DNA from 4 places in the Streptomyces sp. NPDC057428 genome. Region 4 is predicted to be linked to each of the others. Evidence: riboswitches for the same ligand, from Rfam matches in the RefSeq annotation. Region 4 holds a riboswitch; each other region holds the start of a gene.

Region 1 (4,464 bases), on a different contig from region 4:
TTGTTGGCGGGCAGCACCTCAGCGGCGAAGCGCCGGATGCCACGTTCCCGGGCCACTGCCGCGATGTGCTCCAGGAGCGCCGACGCCACGCCGCGGCCCTGGTGGGCGTCCTGGACGAGGAAGGCGACCTCGGCCTCGTCCGCGGGAGCGGAGGCGGGCCGGCCCTGCTCGTCGATCCGGTCGAAGCGGACGGTGGCGATGAAGTCACCGCCGATCGTGACGGCCAGTCCCACCCGGTCGACGTAGTCGTGATGGGTGAAGCGGTGCACATCACGGGCGGAGAGGCGGGGGTACGGGGCGAAGAAGCGGTAGTACTTCGATTCGTCGGAGACCTGCTCGTAGAAGCTGACCAGCCGCTCGGCATCGTCCGTGGTGATGGGCCGGATGCAGGCGGTGCCACCGTCGCGGAGCACCACGTCGGCCTCCCAGTGGTCGGGGTACGCGTGATGCGGCCTCTGCTCCGGGGTGGGCTCCATGGGCAAAGCCTACGGCCGCCGCACCGGTCGCGGCGGGTTCCCGGCAGGGGCACGCTGAGTGAGCCTGCGGGCGGGCGCCAGGCCTGTTCCGGGGCCGGGCACAGCAGGGCGCACCACATGAGAGACTGGTCTAGACAACTCGTCGACACGTGAAGGGCAGAACCATGGCTGAGCGCCGCGTCAACGTCGGTTGGGCCGAGGGCCTGCACGCCCGCCCCGCTTCCATCTTCGTCCGTGCCGCCACGGCCTCCGGCGTCCCCGTGACGATCGCCAAGGCGGACGGCAGTCCCGTCAACGCCGCCTCCATGCTCGCGGTGCTCGGTCTCGGTGCGCAGGGCGGCGAGGAGGTCGTGCTCGCGTCCGACGCGGACAACGCCGAGGCCGCACTGGACCGCCTGGCGAAGCTGGTCGCCGAGGGACTCGATGAGCTCCCGGAGACCGTCTGACCCGGGTTGCTCCTATCCGGAATTGTTTCTGCGGAAAAGCCGCGGCCACCCCAGCGGGGGCCGCGGCTTTTCTGTGTCCGCACCTACGGGAAAAGGCCTCGGGAAAACGGATCAGGGCAGCAGAAAGAAAGCCGCCCGATCATTATCTTCCTTGTATACGGCGCATTTGTTAATGGCGGGCTCCCGCGATGTTTACGTGGTGTTGCGAAGTCCTCACCCGGGTCACGCCCGCCTCGTGGGCGGGCCGGTCCGTGCGGCGCAGCCGGTGGGCAGCGGTGACGCGCTCGGCGTGCTGGACGGCCAGCACCCTGGCCCGTTCCGCGTCACCGCGCGCCACGGCGTCCACGAGAGCACCGTGTTCGGCCCAGGACTCCGCGGGCCTGACCGGCTGCTCGACGGCGTACATCCAGGCGATCTTGTACCTCAGCTGCGTGAGCAGCGCGATCAGCGCGGGGCTGCCCGAGGCCTGCGCGAGCGTCTCGTGGAACCAGCCGCCGAGCGAGCGCAGATCCTCCCCCTCGCCCCGTCGCACCCTTTCCTGCCCCAGCCTGACCAGGCCCCGGAGCACCTTCAGGTGCGCATCGGTACGGCGCTGGGCCGCACGCGCGGCGCCCAGCGGCTCCAGCAGCATCCGGATCTCCAGCAGGTCGGCCGCCTCCTGTTCCGTGGGTTCGGCGACGCAGGCGCCGGCGTGCCGGCGGGTGACGACGAACCCCTCGGACTCCAGGGTGCGCAGCGCCTCGCGCACCGGGACGCGCGAGACGCCGTAGCGACGCGCGAGCACCTCCTCGGTGAGGCGGCTGCCGCGCTCGAAGACACCGGAGACGATGTCGTCACGGATTGCCGTGCATACCGAATGCGCGGGAATGCGCATGTCCGAACCTCCGCCTTAATCTCCGCGAAACGCGGCCGATCGACGCCTGTTCTGTGACTCTATTGCAACCGGCCGGAATTTCCGATGGCGGGGTGGAATCCTTGGATATCTTTTGGCCGGAAGGCGGTTCCGCGAGCCGGGGTACGGCGAAGGCCCCGGCGCGATGCCGGGGCCTTCGTCGGAGCGGTACGTGCGGGCGGATCCGAGGTCAGACCTGGACGCCGTGCGCGCGGAGGTAGGCGACGGGATCCATGTCCGAGCCGTACTCGGGGGTCGAGCGGGCCTCGAAGTGCAGGTGCGGTCCCGTGGAGTTGCCGGTCGATCCGGAGAGGCCGATCCGCTGCCCCGCGTCGACGCTCTGCCCGACCGAGACGCCGATCGAGGAGAGGTGGCCGTACTGGGTGTACGTGCCGTCCTTCATCCTGAGCACGATGTTGTTGCCGTAGGCACCGCCCCAGCCGGCCTCGACGACCGTGCCGGCGCCGACCGCGACGACGGAGGTGCCGGAAGCGGCCTGGAAGTCCACGCCGGAGTGGGTGCCGGAGGACCAGAGCGCACCGCCGGACTTGTAGCCGGTGGTGACGTGCGAACCGGCGACCGGGAGGCGGAAGGCGTTGAGGCGGGCGCGCTCGGCTGCGCGTGCGGCACGGGCCTTCTCCTCGCGGACCTTCTTGGCGCGGGCCTCCGCCTTCCGCTTGGCCTCGGCCTTCGCCTTCGCGGCGACGTCGGCCTGGTGCTGCTGGGCCTTGGCCTGGGCCTCGATCTGCGCGGCGAGGCTCACGTCGAGGGCGACGGTCTGGGTGAGACCGGTGCCGGCCGAGGTTGCCTCGGAGTCCGCTGCGAGCGCCGGGGAGGCTGTGGCACCGATGACACCGGTGGTGGCCAGGGCCGCGATACCGGCGACCCGGGCGCTCCTGCGCGTCAGGCGGCTCGGGGCACGGTGCTTCCCGGTGGCACGGATGAACGCCATGAAGTGGCTGGTCCTTTCCTTCCTTCTCGCCTACCGGGTTAGCTGACGGGTTCGGAGCAGGAAGGTCTCCTACGGACCCCTCATCGTCTCGCGCGAGACGCAGGGATCCGATTCACCCCAGGGACATGGGTCCCCGGCTCCCCAGGCTCGCGCCTGACGGGGACTCGGCGATGGCTGTCCGGCGCCGCGGTCGCGGCTCGGGTCCGACGGACAGCCGGGACGACGCTAGGACGGGCCGATGGCGCTCACCAAACAGAAAGGGTCTTTTGTCGGACATCCCACAGGATCAACGTGCACTTCCTTTGACAAATCAGACAAAATGCAGGGCCCCGGCAGAGTGTCCGCCGGGGCCCTGAATGTGCCGTTCCGTCAGCCGCTGACGACCGACACCTCGCCGATGCCCAGCGCCCGGACGGGGTCCGCGATCTGCGCGGCGTCCCCGACCAGGACGGTGACCAGGCGGTCGACCGGGAAGGCGCTGACCACCGCGGCGGTCGCCTCGACCGTGCCCGTCTCGGCCAGGCGTGCGTACAGCGTGGCCTGGTAGTCGTCCGGGAGGTGCTGCTCCACCTGGTCGGCCAGGGTCCCCGCGACGGAGGCCGCCGTCTCGTACTTCAGCGGGGCGACGCCCACGAGGTTCTGCACGGCGGTCTCGCGCTCGGCGTCGGTGAGCCCCTCGGCCGCCAGGGTGCGCAGGACCTTCCACAGGTCGTCGAGCGCCGGCCCCGTCGACTCCGTGTCCACCGAACCGCTGATGGCGAGCATCGCCGCGCCGGTGGGTCCGGACGACGATCCGGGAGCCGTCGACCGCAGAACCTGGCCGAAGGCCCTGACGCCGTAGGTGTAGCCCTTCTCCTCGCGGAGCACGCGGTCCAGCCGGGAGGTGAGGGTGCCCCCGAGGCAGTACGTGCCGAGGACCTGTGCGGGCCACACGCTGTCGTGCCGGTCGGCGCCGATCCGCCCGATGAGGAGCTGGGTCTGCACCGCCCCGGGACGGTCCACGATGACCACACGGCCGGTGTCGTCCGCGGTGATCGGGGGTACCGGGCGTGCCGGGACCGAATTTCCGGACCAGTCACCGACGGTCTCGGCGAGCAGCGCGTCCAGGTCGATGCCGGTGAGGTCGCCGACGATCACCGCGGTCGCGGTGGAAGGGCGGACGTGGGCGTCGTAGAAGGCGCGGACGGCCGGGGCGTCGATGCGCCGTACCGTCTCCTCGGTGCCCTGGCGCGGACGCGACATCCGGACCGTCGCCGGGAAGAGCTCCTTGGAGAGCTGCTTCGCGGCCCGCCGGGCGGGGTTGGCCTGCTCGTGGGGGATCTCGTCGAGCCGGTTGCCCACCAGCCGCTCGATCTCGCTCTCCGCGAAGGCCGGGGCCCTCAGTGCCTCGGCGACCAGACCGAGCGCCTTGGCCAGCCGGGAGACCGGAACCTCCAGGGAGACACGGAGGCCCGGGTGGTCGGCGTGGGCGTCGAGTGTGGCGCCACAGCGCTCCAGTTCGGCGGCGAACTCCTCCGCGGAGTGCTTGTCCGTACCTTCGGACAGCGCGCGGGCCATGATCGTGGCCACACCGTCGAGGCCCTCGGGCTCGGCGTCCAGCGGTGCGTCCAGGAAGATCTCCACGGCGACGACCTGCTGGCCGGGGCGGTGGCAGCGCAACACGGTCAGGCCGTTGGGCAGGGCGTCCCGCTCGGGCGC
Region 2 (4,464 bases), on a different contig from region 4:
CACCCTGATCGGTGACGGTGAGCAGAACGGCGGCGATGGCCTTGGCCAAGTCGCGGTAATTGGTGCTCCCGTCCTCCTCCATCATGACGGCGTCGGCCAGGTTGTATTTGTAGTTGGACCAGTTCACCAGGATCTGGTTCGGCCGGTATGTGGTTCCGTCGTTGTCCAGGTACGGCATGTCGACCGGGTCGACCCGAACCTTGCCGTCAAGGCCGAACCCTGTGACGAGGGTGTAGATCTCTGCGTCACCCTTGACCCAGGGCTCCTCGTCGTCGGAGAGCCTGATCTCCGAGATGCGGGTGGTCCAGAACCCCGAAGTGGCAGCCGACGGCGTCTCGGCGGGTGAGGTCAGACCTTGACGGCTGAGCTCGTCGTTGAGCACCTTGAGCCCCGCCGCGAGGGCCTTGGATGCGTCGATGTCGACGATGTACACCGGGTGGCTGGGCACCGCACCAGCGTCGAGTATGTGGGTCCGGCCCAGGCTGTCGTAAGCCGTGACAGTGCGGGCGTCCTCATCGACGGCGCTCGCGGCCACCCACGGCGTGGCACCGGCCGCCAATGCGCCGCGCATGGAATCGGCTCCGAGTCTCAGCCGCAGCAGCGAGCCGACCCCCGGGTCCAGACCCTTGGCGGTGGCGATCCGTCGGTCGGCTCTGATCAGGGCGGCCTGGAGCCGGCCGGGAGCCTTGCCTGCGAGGGCGGTCACAGCCAACTCATCGGAGGTGAGCGCGGCATCGCGCATCCGGGCGCGCCAGGTGGAGTCCGACAGTGATGTGGCGATGGCGCGGGCGGCCTGGTTTTCCGTCTCGGTAACGGTGGAAGACGGTACTTGCGTTCGCGGTGCCTCCGTGGCGGGGAGCGCGGTGGCGGTCTGGGCGGCCGGCAGGGCCAGCAGACAGGCGGCGATGAGGGGCACAACGCCGCGCCGACGAGTGTGGTGGTGTCTCACGAGAGCATTCCTCCTGGGAGCGTGCAACGCATGGGACGTACGGCCAGGGCGGAGAAGAGGCCGGAATCTATGCGAGTAGATACCGGCCGGGCCAAGCATGACGGTGCCGTGTCATTCCGACAAGAGTGCCGTCCGGATAGAGGCAGGGGGATGTGTAGATGGCGCTCGGGTACCCGAGTACCGCGGTGATCCCCCTCAGTGGAGTCGTCAGCTTGGCCGGTCAGAGCTCGTGGCGGCTCTCTGGCCGTTGGCGTGGGAGAAAACGCGAGGTGATCCCGTGGGAGGTGGTCCTGACGTTGATCTGCCTGCGCTTGCCGGCGACGCAGGCCCGCGGGTGGGCGGCAGACGCGAACACGTCCAAACTCCGCAGCCGAAAACCGCCGGTCGGGAACGGCGACTCAACGGCCCCCACGTTTGGTGCGTTGAGGTGAGGTTGCGACAAACAGGACCTTCTCGGCGTCCCGCGCCGACACGCCCGACGACCCGATGAGTTTTCCTCGCTCGTTCGGCGTAGAAGGTCCCCCACCCGAGGGACAGCCCAACTTGCGCAACTAGCACGGACACTGAACGGAATCTGTCGTTCCGCCGCTGGTACGGGGCTGGTCCGGCACAGCCGCCGGCCGCCCGGATCAGCCCCGTCCACCCGAACGGATGAGTGGTGACGACTCTCACATATCGCAGCTTCAACGAGGAAATCCGGCAGTGCGTGCGTAAAGATCCGTGGGACGACAAGCCCCCGCCACCGCGGCGGGGCGGTCCGGGCGGACGCCGAGTCCTGCCGCTGTCCGGATGCCTGGTCGACAGGAGTGGATCGGCAGGAGTGGAGGACCCGAGCACAACGGGCCGCCCGGACATCCGGACGGCCCTCGGGGTGAAGCCGCCTAGCGCGGCCGGGCAACTTCGCCAGCCCGAACCCGACAGGTCATCCTTCACAGGCGGCTGACGAAGGGTTGCGCATGACTGCGCAGGTTCATGTCCCGTCTCTGTTCGCCCGGGTCGGTACGGCCTCGGTTCTCACATTCGCTGTAGGCACCACGATGCTGGCCCCGGGCTTCGTCGACGACGCCGAGGCCGCGAGCCGTTCGACAAGGGCTCTCGACATCGCCGCCTCCAAGAAGGGCGCGCCCTACAGATACGGCGCCGCGGGTCCGCACCGGTTCGACTGCTCCGGGCTGACGCTCTACTCGTACCGGAAAGCGGGCAAGAAACTTCCCCGCACGGCGCAGCAGCAGTACAACAAGACCCGCCATATCTCCAGGTCGCAGCGGAAACGCGGCGACCTGGTCTTCTTTCACGCGGGGCGCAGTGTCTACCACGTCGGGATCTACGCCGGCAGCGGCAGGATCTGGCACTCACCGAAGACCGGGGCGGTGGTCCGGCTGGAGAAGATCTGGTCGAACAGCGTCTGGTACGGGAGGGTCCGCTGACTCCTGCGCCCGCCCGGTGCCGGCACCTCTGACGCCGGCACCGCTCCTCACCTGGCCCAGTGCGGCAGGGACCCGTCACCAGCACGAGTCCCAGCGCGGTGAACGCCGCGCCGCCGCCGCCCTCGACAGCGCGGGCGGTACGCGGCCGGCGCAGCCACCTGCGGAGGCGGTCCCCGGCCGGTTTCCAGATGAGCGCGAGCGGCCGCCACGACGCTCCTGGCGCTGCTGCGGAGCGGTTTCGGCCGGACCGGCACGCCGTGAACCCCGGTCAGGTCTGGGCCGGGACGGCCCAGCGCACACCGAGACCGGGTCGCTCGGAAGGTGACGGTTGCTTCCCTATGGTCCCACTGGCCACTGGGAGCGGCTGGTGGCACACCGATCCTTCGTCACCGGACTCCACGCCCGCCGGGTCCGCGGTGACCGCGTCGGGGGACCTCAGCTGACCTGCGGGGGCGCCGATCCGACGATCGTGGCCACCGCGGACTCGATCTGCGCCGTCGTCAGGTCCGCCCGGGCCGTCAGCCGGAGTCGCGAGATCCCGTCCGGCACCGAAGGCGGCCGGAAGCACCCCACCGCGAGGCCTGCGGCACGGCAGTCCGCGGCCCAGCGCACCGCGGATTCCGCCGACGGTGCGCGGACCGAGACGACGGCCGCGTCCGGGCGCACCGCGGTGAGCCCGGCGGCGGTCAGCCGGCCGTGAAGTTCGGCGGCCACCTCCCGCGCCCGGCCTGCTCGTCCGGGTTCGCGGCGCAGCAGCCGCAGTGCACCGGAGGCCGCGCCGGCAGCCGCCGGGGCGAGACCGGTGTCGAAGATGAACGTCCGGGCGGAGTTGACCAGATGGGAGATGACCCTGTCCGGCCCGAGCACCGCTCCACCCTGACTCCCCAGTGACTTCGAGAGGGTGAGCGTGGCGACGATCCCTTCCCCGCCCGCGAGTCCTGCGGCGGCGAGGGCGCCGCGCCCGCCGTCCCCCAGCACGCCCAGACCATGTGCGTCGTCCACCAGGAGGGCTGCGCCCGCGTCCCTGCATGCCTCGGCGAGGGGCGCCAGCGGGGCTGCGTCACCGTCGACCGAGAAGACGGAGTCGGTCACGGCCAGAGCCCGTCCCGTGTGCGTCCGGAGCGCCTTGCGCACGGCCTCGGGGTCCGCGTGCGGCACGACCGCGGTGGCGGCCCGGGAGAGCCGGCAGCCGTCCACGATCGAGGCGTGGTTGCCGGCGTCGGACACGATCAGAGAGTCGTGTCCGGTGAGCGCGGTCAGGGCGGCGAGATTGGCCGCGTAGCCGGACGAGAAGACCAGGGCCGCCTCGAAGCCGCAGAAGTCGGCGAGTTCGCGTTCGAGGCGGGCGTGCAGCGCGGTGGTTCCGGTGACCAGCCGCGAACCGGTGGCTCCCGCGCCCCATTCACGTGCTGCGTCAGCCGCGGCGGAGGTGACCTCGGGATGCCTGGTCAGCCCCAGGTAGTCGTTGCTCGCGAGGTCCAGCAGATCCGTCCGGGAGGCCCGGGGGCGCAGGGTCCGGACGAGTCCGGCGTCTGTGCGGCGGCGGGTCTCGTCGTCGATCCAGTCGAACGGGGCGTAGGACATGAGCGGGTCCCTTTGTAGGCAGTTCACAGACCCTAGCCCGGGGCGCAACAGGCCAGGGTGTGGCAATACACACAGCATCGTCCGACGGTCCTGTCCGGTTCCTCCTTGGCCGGAGGCGGTGTCGTACGTCAGGATCAACGCCATGGACCTGCTGAACACGCTGGTGGACAAGGGGCTGCGGCGCGAACTGCCGACCCGTGACGAAGCGCTCGCCGTACTGGCGACCTCCGACGACGAACTGCTCGATGTGGTGGCCGCTGCCGGAAAGGTGCGCCGCCAGTGGTTCGGCAGGCGCGTCAAGCTCAACTACCTGGTCAACCTGAAGTCGGGGCTCTGCCCCGAGGACTGCTCCTACTGCTCGCAGCGGCTCGGTTCCAAGGCCGAGATCCTCAAGTACACCTGGATCAAGCCGGACGAGGCGGAGAAGGCCGCTTCCGCCGGGGTGGCCGGCGGCGCCAAGCGCGTGTGTCTGGTGGCCAGCGGCCGGGGGCCGACCGACCGGGA
Region 3 (4,464 bases), on a different contig from region 4:
CCCTGTGGTGCACCTACCACCCCGGCCAGACGCCCTACGAGCGGTTCCTCGGCCGGTGCCAGGAACTCACGGCCCTCGGGGTGCGCCACAGCGTCGGGATCGTGGGTCTGGACGAGCACCTGCCCGAGGCCCGACGCCTGCGTGCCGCGCTGCCGCCCGAGGTCTACCTCTGGGTCAACGCCGCCGAAGGGCGCACCTATACGGACGAGGAGGCGGCGAGATGGACGGCCCTGGACCCGCTCTTCCCGTACAGCAGGCACCCCCACCGCTCGGCCGGCCTGCCCTGCCGGACCGGTGAGTCCGTCATCTCGGTGGACGGTGACGGGACGGTACGGCGCTGCCACTTCGTCCGTGCCGAACTCGGCAATCTCTACGACGGCAGTTACCGCGACGCCCTCGGCCCGCGCGGCTGCCCGCTCGACGTGTGCGACTGCCACATCGGCTACGTGCACCTGGAGACCCTGCCGCTGTACGACGTCTTCGCGGGTGGCGTGCTGGAGCGGATCCCCACCCGGCCGGTGCGGGTTCCCGCTCCGGACGGGCTCGGGTCCCCGGATCCGGCCCGGCGGCTCCTGCCCTTCGTCGGCCGCTGATGCCCGGACGAGCGGTCAGAGTGGCAGCAGGTCCGGGCGTTTGGCCTCGACGTGGTCGCCTGAGGACTCGCCGCGCAGCCGTCGGCCGATCCACGGGACGAGGTATTCCCGCGCCCAGTTGATGTTGTCGCGGCGCACTTCGAGCGAGCCGCGCTGTGCCTGCGGGGGCCACGCCTGGTCGGGGTCGGCCGGCACGTCGAGTCCGAGGACCTGGGCGGCGCGGAGCGCGACCCGGGTGTGGCCCTCGGGCGAGAGGTGCAGCCGGTCGTTGTCCCATGCACGCCGGTCCTGCACGGACCGCAGGGACCACAGGTCGAGCACCGGGCAGTCGTACCGGTCGGCGATGGACCGGACGTGTGCGGTGTAGGTGGCGATCTTGCCACGCAGGTGCCGGAGCACCGGGATGCCGCGGGTGTCGAAGCCGGTGGTCACCATGACGGTCCCGACGGCCTGGGTGAGGTCGGCCACGGCGCGCTCGAAGCGCTCGGCCACGTCGTCGGGGTCCGAGCCGGGGCGGAGGATGTCGTTGCCGCCCGCGCAGAAGCTGACCAGATCAGGGGCCAACTGCTTCGCGCGGGGTACCTGTTCCTCGACTATCTGGTCGAGGAGCCGTCCGCGTACGGCGAGATTGGCGTACCGGAAGATTCCGTGCGGGTCGTCCACCGGGCCGGCCATCGCGTCGGGGACCGGGAGCTGGTCGGCGAGGAGCACCGCGAACCGGTCCGCCCAGCCGACGAGCCTTCCGTCCGGGCCGGGGTCACCGACGCCCTCGGTGAAGCTGTCGCCAATCGCCGCGTACGACCCGATGATGCCTCGTTGTTTGTTTCTCGAATCGTCTGCCACAAGGGTTTATCCTGCACCCTCGAATGTGACTTACGCGACCGTAATAAGGGGTTGACGGGTGGTGACAAAGACCACCCGGTCAGGTTTTGGCAAAGCCGGAATAAGTGGAGGGGCGGTGCGCCGTGGCACACCGCCCCTCTGCTCGACCCCCGGGGTCACGTCCCTCAGATGGAGACGCCGTGCGAACGCAGGTAGGCGATCGGGTCGACGTCCGAGCCGTAGCTCGGGCCGGTACGGACCTCGAAGTGGAGGTGCGGGCCGGTAGAGTTGCCGGTGGATCCGGAGAGGCCGATCTCCTGGCCGCCGGTGACGGTCTGTCCGGCCGAGACCTCGAGTGAGGACAGGTGCGCGTACTGGGAGTACATGCCGTCACTGTGCTGGATGACGATCTCGTTGCCGTACGCGCCGCCCCACCCGGCGGAGACGACGGTGCCCGGTCCGATCGAGCGGACGCTGGTGCCCGAGGCGGCCTGGAAGTCGGAACCCGTGTGGTAGCCGCTGGACCAGCTGGCGCCGGCCACGTGGTACTGGGTGGTGACTGTGGGGTTCTCGACCGGGGCCGACCAGCCGGAGGCGTTGCTCTGCGACGCGCCGGAGTCGGCGGTGGCGGCCTTCCCCCCGGCCGGAGCGGCCTTCTCGGCGGCGGGCTCGGCCTTCGTGGCCGGCTTCGCCTCGGACGCGGCGTGCTTGGCGGTCGCCGGCTTCTCGGCGGTGCCGGAGGCCTTGGCTCCGAGAGTCAGCTTCATGCCCGGGACGATCAGGCTCGGGTTGTCGCCGATGACGTCGCGGTTGTCCTTGTACAGCTTCTGCCAGCCACCCTTGATCTTCTTGGCGGTGGCGATCTTCGCGAGATAGTCGCCGGAGACCACGGTGTAGGTCTTCGGGGAGTGCTTCGCGGCGGGCGCGCCGGGGGTGACGGCGGCGGACTTCGCCGCGGGAGCGGCCGGCTCCGCCGCGTGGGCGCCGGTGGCGCCGATCAGCGGGAGCGCGAGTACCGCGCCGCCGGCCCCCGCGGCAAGGATGCCTCGGGAGAGCGGACGGGACTTCTTACGACGGTGCTTGCCGTTTGCGGGCATGGGGAATTCCTCTCCGGCGCCTGCGAGGTGAGCTGTCGGGTTCGGGCTGGAGATGCCCGGCCGCGTGGTGACGCGTCTTGACCCCGAGCCGTTCCGGATCGCTCCGGACGGCGACTTACCTGGTTCCCCCGCTCCTGCCACACGTGAGTCGGTGCGGATTCCGGGCGGCGGCAGGATTCGGCATTCCGTCCGGATTGACCGTGACCGTAGGCGAGCGAGGACGCGCGGAACAAGCTCGGATTGCGAAGCGGAATCCCGTCTTCAATTCCGCTGCGGAATTACCGTCACACTCCGTGGATTACGGATCTTGGCATTCCTTGAGGCGTCCGGAATACCCTCGGGGGACTTCACCACGCACCGTCACGGATATGATCCCGCTCACCCACCTCCCCTCATGTCCCCCACAAGCAGGGCATGTTCGATCAAATGCACCAATACGGACACCTCGCGACCACCCCTCCCCGTCGGCCGATCCCGCGATGCCCGAGACGCATGCCCGTTGCAGCCATGTCGTATCGTCGCGAGCGTGCCCCGTCGGCGAGCGGCGCCGGCGCCAGACACTCCAGGAGCCCTTGTGACGCAGCTGCCAGAGGTCCCCCCGGCCGGCCCCGAGCCGACGGACGTGGACCTGACCGGTGTCCGCAACTTCCGCGACGTCGGCGGGCTTCCGACGAGCGACGGCCGCACCGTGCGCTTCGGGCGGCTCTTCCGCAGCGGCCACCTGGCTCACGCCACCGAGGCCGACGCCGCGTTCCTCGCCGGACTCGGCCTGCATACGATCTTCGACTTCCGCAACGCCGCCGACCACAAGCTCGACGGATACGACGTGGACCTGCCCGGCGTCCGGAATGTCAGCATTCCCCTCTCCGACCCGGCCGACGGCGCGGAGTTCTGGCGGCTGGTGCGCGACGGGAACATCCAGCAGCTGCGCTCGATCCTGGCCGACGGCAAGGGCATGGAGCGCATGGTCCTGTCCTACCGCTCGATCATCACGGACCGGACCGCCGAGCACAGCCGGGTCCTGCACGCGCTGGCCGAGGACAGCGTCCCCGCGCTGATGCACTGCGCGGCGGGCAAGGACCGGGCCGGCTTGTCGGTCGCGGTCTCGCTGCTCGCGGTCGGCGTCGAGAGGGACGCCATCGAGGCCGACTACCTCAAGTCCAACGACGCGCACCGCCGATACAAGGTGCGGCGCAGCGACACCTCGCCGGTGGGAATGTCGGACGAGGTGATGGAGCTGCTCAACCCGCTCTTCGGCGCGCACCGCGAGTATCTCGACGCGGCCTTCGCCACCATCGAGGAGATCTGGGGCAGCACCGACCGCTACCTCCTCGAAGGACTGAAGATCAGCCACGAGACGCGCGAGAAGCTCCGTCAGCGCCTCGTGGAGGACGCCTGATGCCTGCGGTCAGGGCCCGCCGGTCACGGTGAGGACCTGATCCCTGCGCTCACCCCTTGCCCGCAACGGTGAAGAGGAGGAACAGGAATCCCGCGATCACGTGTCCGGCGACCAGGTAGGCGATGAGCCGGATCACCACCCCGCGTGGCATCCGCCGCTCCTGGGTGTCGCCGCTGTCGCTCCCCCGCTGGGTGCGCGGGGTGAGGGGGTCGTAGTACTCGGAATCGGACATGACGGTCCTTCCTCGCCGCTCGTGGCGGCAACGGGTACAGGAGTACGCGGGTTCAGAGCCGTCGGGCCGCGGGGCCGAGGCACAGCTCGGCGGCCGGACTCTGGAGCAGCGTGTGGACGAACAGCAGCCGCGCCCCACCGCGGCCGAGGGCCGCGATCCGGTGCGGTGTGAGGGAGTCGAAGTGTGCGCTGTCGCCCGGATCGAGGTCGTGCACGGTCTCCCCGAGCACGACCCTGAGCCGGCCGTCGAGGACGTACAGCCACTCCTCACCGGGGTGCACGCGTACGAGCTCCCCCTCGGTGCCGTGGGGGACGTGGACAC
Region 4 (4,464 bases):
AGCAGGGTCCGTGCGGCGGGCCTCGGAGTGGCGATCCCCGAGGGCGGCGGGATCGGTTACCAGTTGCTCGCCCTCGCCGTGCGGGCCGAACAGGACGGCGTCGACCCGGAGGCCGCCCTGCGCGCCGCCGCGCGTGCCTACCGTGACGCCATCAGGGCCGCCGAGGGGCTCGACGGCGCGACGGACGGCGTCCAGGAATGAACGACGGCCCCGGAACGCCGCCCGCCCCCGGAACGCCCTTCGCCTCCGAAGTCGCCCCCGAGGCCGGACCCGAGCTCTTCACATGGGAGTTCGCCACCGACCCGTACCCCGCCTACGCCTGGCTGCGCGAGCACAGCCCCGTGCACCGCACAGCGCTGCCCAGCGGGGTCGAGGCCTGGCTGGTGACCAGGTACGCGGATGCCAGGCAGGCTCTCGCCGACACCAGGCTCTCCAAGAACCCGGCCCACCACGCCGGATCGGCGAACGCCAAGGGGAAGACGGGCATCCCGGGTGAGCGCAAGGCGGAGCTGATGACGCATCTGCTGAACATCGATCCGCCGGACCACACCCGGCTGCGCCGGCTCGTGTCCAAGGCTTTCACCCCGCGCCGGGTGGCCGAGTTCGCGCCTCGTGTGCAGGAACTGACGGACAGCCTCATCGACTCCTTCATCGAGGAGGGGAAGGCGGACCTCATCCACGACTTCGCCTTCCCGCTGCCCATCTACGCGATCTGCGACCTGCTGGGAGTCCCCCGGGAGGACCAGGACGACTTCCGTGACTGGGCGGGGATGATGATCCGGCACGGCGGCGGCCCGCGGGGCGGAGTGGCCAGGTCGGTGAAGAAGATGCGCGGCTATCTCGCCGAACTCATCCACCGCAAAAGGGAGAATCCCGGCGACGATCTCATCTCCGGCCTGATCAAGGCCAGTGACCACGGTGAGCACCTCACCGAGAACGAGGCCGCGGCGATGGCCTTCATCCTTCTGTTCGCCGGCTTCGAGACGACCGTCAACCTGATCGGCAACGGGGTCTACGCGTTGCTGCGCAACCCGTCGCAGCACGAGCGTCTGGAGCGCTCGCTGGCGGCGGGGGAGACCGAACTGCTCGCCACGGGTGTCGAGGAGCTGCTGCGCTACGACGGGCCGGTGGAGCTCGCCACATGGCGCTACGCCACCGAACCCGTGACTCTGGGAGGGCAGGTCGTCGCGGCGGGCGATCCCGTCCTCGTGGTGCTCGCCGCCGCTGACCGGGACCCCGAGCGATTCCAGGATGCGGACACCCTGGATCTCGCTCGGAGTGACAATCAGCACCTGGGCTACGGTCACGGAATCCACTACTGCCTGGGGGCGCCGCTGGCCCGCCTGGAGGGTCAGGTAGCCCTGGCGACGCTTTTGAAACGGCTCCCTGACCTGCGGATTGCCGCCGAACATGCCGATTTGCGGTGGCGCGGAGGGCTCATCATGCGTGGACTGCGCACGCTTCCCGTGGAGTTCGGTCCCGGCCATACACCGGCGCAAGGTGACGTTCTGTCAACTCTGTGACTTTCACGTGATCTCCGCTGCATCGACTTGTGACACACGTTCGAGTACGGCTAGGTTCACCGTTCGACTCACCCGTCACATGTCAGTCACACGGAAGGCAACCCCATGGGCTCCGCGAACGGCAGACACCGTCGCCCTCGTCAGGCACCCGCCATCGTCGTCGCCGCAGGCGTCACAGGGTCGGCGATTGCCATCCCGCTGCTCGGCGCCGGTGGCGCGCAGGCCGCAGACGCCTCGACGTGGGACCGCGTCGCCGAGTGCGAGAGCGGTGGCATATGGAGCGCCGACCTCGGCAACGGCTACTACGGAGGCCTGCAGTTCTCCGAGGCCACATGGTCGGCCTACGGCGGCACGGCGTACGCGTCCCGCGCCGACCTCGCGAGCCGCTCGCAGCAGATCGCCATCGCCGAGAAGGTGCTGGACGACAAGGGCCCCCAGGCGTGGCCCAGCTGCGCGGTGATCTCCGGGCTGGCGCTCGACGGGGTACTGCCGGGTATCGATCCGGGTGACGGGCCGTCCGCCGAGCCGACGGAGGCCGCGACACCCTCCGGCACCCCCTCGTCCGAGGAGCAGGACGACGCGGGCGCGAAGGGCAAGGCCGGCAAGGGCGCGTCCGGCAGCAAGGCGGACAAGGGAAACAAGGTGGACAAGTCCGGCACCGCGCCTTCCGTCGCACCGTCCCCCGAGGCGTCCGAGACCTCTGGAGCCCCGAAGAGTGACGGGGCGAAGGCCGGGAAGCACCGCGGCACGCCCGCCCCCGAAGCGACCGACGCGTCGTCAGCGGCCACCGAAGGCCGCGAGTCGGGCAGGCATGCCTCGCGCGGTGACTCCGAGGCGCGTCAGGGCGCCGAGGGGACGTACACCGTCCAGGAGGGTGACAACCTCTGGGCGATCGCCGATACGGAGGAGCTCCCCGGTGGCTGGCCCGCCCTCTATGAGGCCAACAAGGACGAGCTCGGCTCCGACCCCGACCTGATCCTTCCCGGCCAGAGTCTGGACCTCGGTCTCGGCCTGGCTTCGGACGCGAGCGGGACCCAGGCGGAGGCTCCTGCCACCAACTGATCAAAAGCACGAAAACACTCCGAAATCAGGGGTAGTTCAGAGGCCTATGTCCACTTATGCGCAAGTGAGACATGGGTCTCTTTGCTTCAACTGGCGTGTCATGTACGCCCGGTCTGCCCATATCCGCTCCGACCTGCGCAAACGGACCGGTAGGTCGATCGCTAAAGGGCTGATTGACCGTTATGCCCATTTTTGAATGTAGGGGTTGCGTGTGTTTACGGTCGGAGCCGCTCGCACCGCGGGCACCTTCGACCGTCACGCCGAATCCTGCCGTCGGTCGAGGGGAACGACGCGTAAAGCGCCGTAGGCAGGAGCGGGGGACCCAGGTAAGTGCCGTGACCCGGCCGTCGGAGGACGGCTGAGGGACCGGCTGGGGGTGAAGTCGTCCGCGAGTGCGGTCGGCCGGGCAACTCACAGGCCCGAACCCGACAGCTCACCTCGTAGGCGTCGGTGAGGAGAACCATGCTGCTTTCCAGCAAGGGCAAGCACCGCCGCCCGTCCAAGGCCGTCCGTATCGCCACCCTGGCGGGCGTCACCGGTGCGGCCATCGCCGTCCCGCTGATGGGCGCGACCGGTGCTTCCGCTGCCTCCGTCGCCACCTGGGACGCCGTCGCCCAGTGCGAGTCCGGTGGCAACTGGTCCATCAACACCGGCAACGGCTACTACGGCGGCCTGCAGTTCTCGGCCTCCAGTTGGGCGGCCGCCGGCGGTACGCAGTACGCGGCCCGCGCCGACCTGGCCACCAAGGACCAGCAGATAGCCGTCGCCGAGAAGCTCCTCGACCTGCAGGGCCCCGGCGCCTGGGCCTGCGCCGGTGCCGGCGGCCTGACCGACGACGGTGTGGACCCGGGTGTGGACACCGGCTCCGCGCCGAAGGCCGACACGAAGGCGCAGCCGGAGCGCAAGGCCGAGCAGCCCGCCTCGCGCAGCGAGAAGCGCACGGCTCCCAAGGAGACCGTCACCACCCCGACCGGTCAGAAGGTCGAGAAGGGCGACGGCGAGTACAAGGTCAAGGCCGGCGACACCCTCAGCAAGATCGCCGACGCGAAGAAGGTCAAGGGCGGCTGGCAGAAGCTGTTCAAGCTGAACGACGACATCGTCCACGACGCCGACCTGATCTTCCCGGGTCAGCAGCTTCACCTGAAGTAGTCACGGGCGGTCCGGTGTCCCCCTCCCCGGCGGCCCGGCCCAGCACGCCCACCTCCTGCGTGCCGGGCCGGGTCGTGCCCGGTGCGCCCCTCGGGGGGTTGCCTCGGGGGACCCCACGACGGGCCGCTGTGGGGGTCTGCGTTCAACTGTTGTAGTTACTGGCCAGTAAATATCTGGAGTTTTGCCCGTAATGCAGGCCCTTGGGTCCTTTTTCGTCCCAGGGGGCGGGCGGACGGCCGACGGAGCGGGCCGAGCCGGTTAGGCTCGTGGCGCAAGGCCACAGTGACCCTGCACAACCAGCGTCATATCCCAGAAGGAGATGCCTCGTGCCGTCCATCGACGTCGTCGTAGCCAGGGAAATCCTCGACTCCCGGGGCAACCCCACGGTCGAGGTCGAGGTCGGCCTCGACGACGGCAGCACGGGACGTGCTGCTGTTCCGTCCGGCGCCTCCACCGGTGCGTTCGAGGCCATTGAGCTTCGTGACGGTGACCCCAACCGCTACCAGGGCAAGGGCGTCGAGAAGGCCGTCCTCGCCGTGATCGAGCAGATCGGCCCGGAGCTCGTCGGTTACGACGCCACCGAGCAGCGCCTCATCGACCAGGCGATGTTCGACCTGGACGCCACCGAGAACAAGGCCTCCCTCGGCGCCAACGCCATCCTCGGTGTCTCGCTGGCCGTGGCGCACGCCGCGTCCGAGGCCTCCGACCTCCCGCTGTTCCGCTACCTCGG

Evidence for each region. Region 4 has a riboswitch for cyclic di-AMP ahead of ACFU5K_RS12800 (transglycosylase family protein). Riboswitches for the same ligand answer to the same signal wherever they lie in the genome.
Region 1: it holds a riboswitch for cyclic di-AMP, as region 4 does, so the genes downstream of both, ACFU5K_RS05155 (M23 family metallopeptidase) here and ACFU5K_RS12800 (transglycosylase family protein) in region 4, are expected to answer to the same signal.
Region 2: it holds a riboswitch for cyclic di-AMP, as region 4 does, so the genes downstream of both, ACFU5K_RS07040 (C40 family peptidase) here and ACFU5K_RS12800 (transglycosylase family protein) in region 4, are expected to answer to the same signal.
Region 3: it holds a riboswitch for cyclic di-AMP, as region 4 does, so the genes downstream of both, ACFU5K_RS09185 (peptidoglycan DD-metalloendopeptidase family protein) here and ACFU5K_RS12800 (transglycosylase family protein) in region 4, are expected to answer to the same signal.

The regions. Positions count from the first base shown of each region.
Region 1 covers NZ_JBHVCT010000008.1:5,586-10,049, forward strand. The annotation lists gene ACFU5K_RS05140 (GNAT family N-acetyltransferase) at 1-476, opposite strand, end outside; gene ACFU5K_RS05145 (HPr family phosphocarrier protein) at 641-922, shown strand; gene ACFU5K_RS05150 (GntR family transcriptional regulator) at 1,092-1,796, opposite strand; gene ACFU5K_RS05155 (M23 family metallopeptidase) at 2,005-2,766, opposite strand; cyclic di-AMP (ydaO/yuaA leader) riboswitch at 2,779-2,946, opposite strand; gene ACFU5K_RS05160 (M16 family metallopeptidase) at 3,136-4,464, opposite strand, start outside.
Region 2 covers NZ_JBHVCT010000011.1:75,011-79,474, reverse strand. The annotation lists gene ACFU5K_RS07045 (DUF3103 family protein) at 1-949, opposite strand, end outside; cyclic di-AMP (ydaO/yuaA leader) riboswitch at 1,706-1,902, shown strand; gene ACFU5K_RS07040 (C40 family peptidase) at 1,906-2,376, shown strand; partial or broken gene ACFU5K_RS07035 (LysE family translocator) at 2,444-2,575, opposite strand; gene ACFU5K_RS07030 (8-amino-7-oxononanoate synthase) at 2,812-3,960, opposite strand; gene bioB (biotin synthase BioB) at 4,103-4,464, shown strand, end outside.
Region 3 covers NZ_JBHVCT010000016.1:30,396-34,859, forward strand. The annotation lists gene ACFU5K_RS09175 (STM4011 family radical SAM protein) at 1-593, shown strand, start outside; gene ACFU5K_RS09180 (SGNH/GDSL hydrolase family protein) at 609-1,436, opposite strand; gene ACFU5K_RS09185 (peptidoglycan DD-metalloendopeptidase family protein) at 1,601-2,512, opposite strand; cyclic di-AMP (ydaO/yuaA leader) riboswitch at 2,517-2,676, opposite strand; gene ACFU5K_RS09190 (tyrosine-protein phosphatase) at 3,087-3,911, shown strand; gene ACFU5K_RS09195 (DUF6126 family protein) at 3,961-4,143, opposite strand; gene ACFU5K_RS09200 (helix-turn-helix domain-containing protein) at 4,196-4,464, opposite strand, start outside.
Region 4 covers NZ_JBHVCT010000025.1:12,515-16,978, reverse strand. The annotation lists gene ACFU5K_RS12815 (nucleoside triphosphate pyrophosphohydrolase) at 1-201, shown strand, start outside; gene ACFU5K_RS12810 (cytochrome P450) at 198-1,523, shown strand; gene ACFU5K_RS12805 (transglycosylase family protein) at 1,629-2,585, shown strand; cyclic di-AMP (ydaO/yuaA leader) riboswitch at 2,875-3,047, shown strand; gene ACFU5K_RS12800 (transglycosylase family protein) at 3,048-3,734, shown strand; gene eno (phosphopyruvate hydratase) at 4,061-4,464, shown strand, end outside.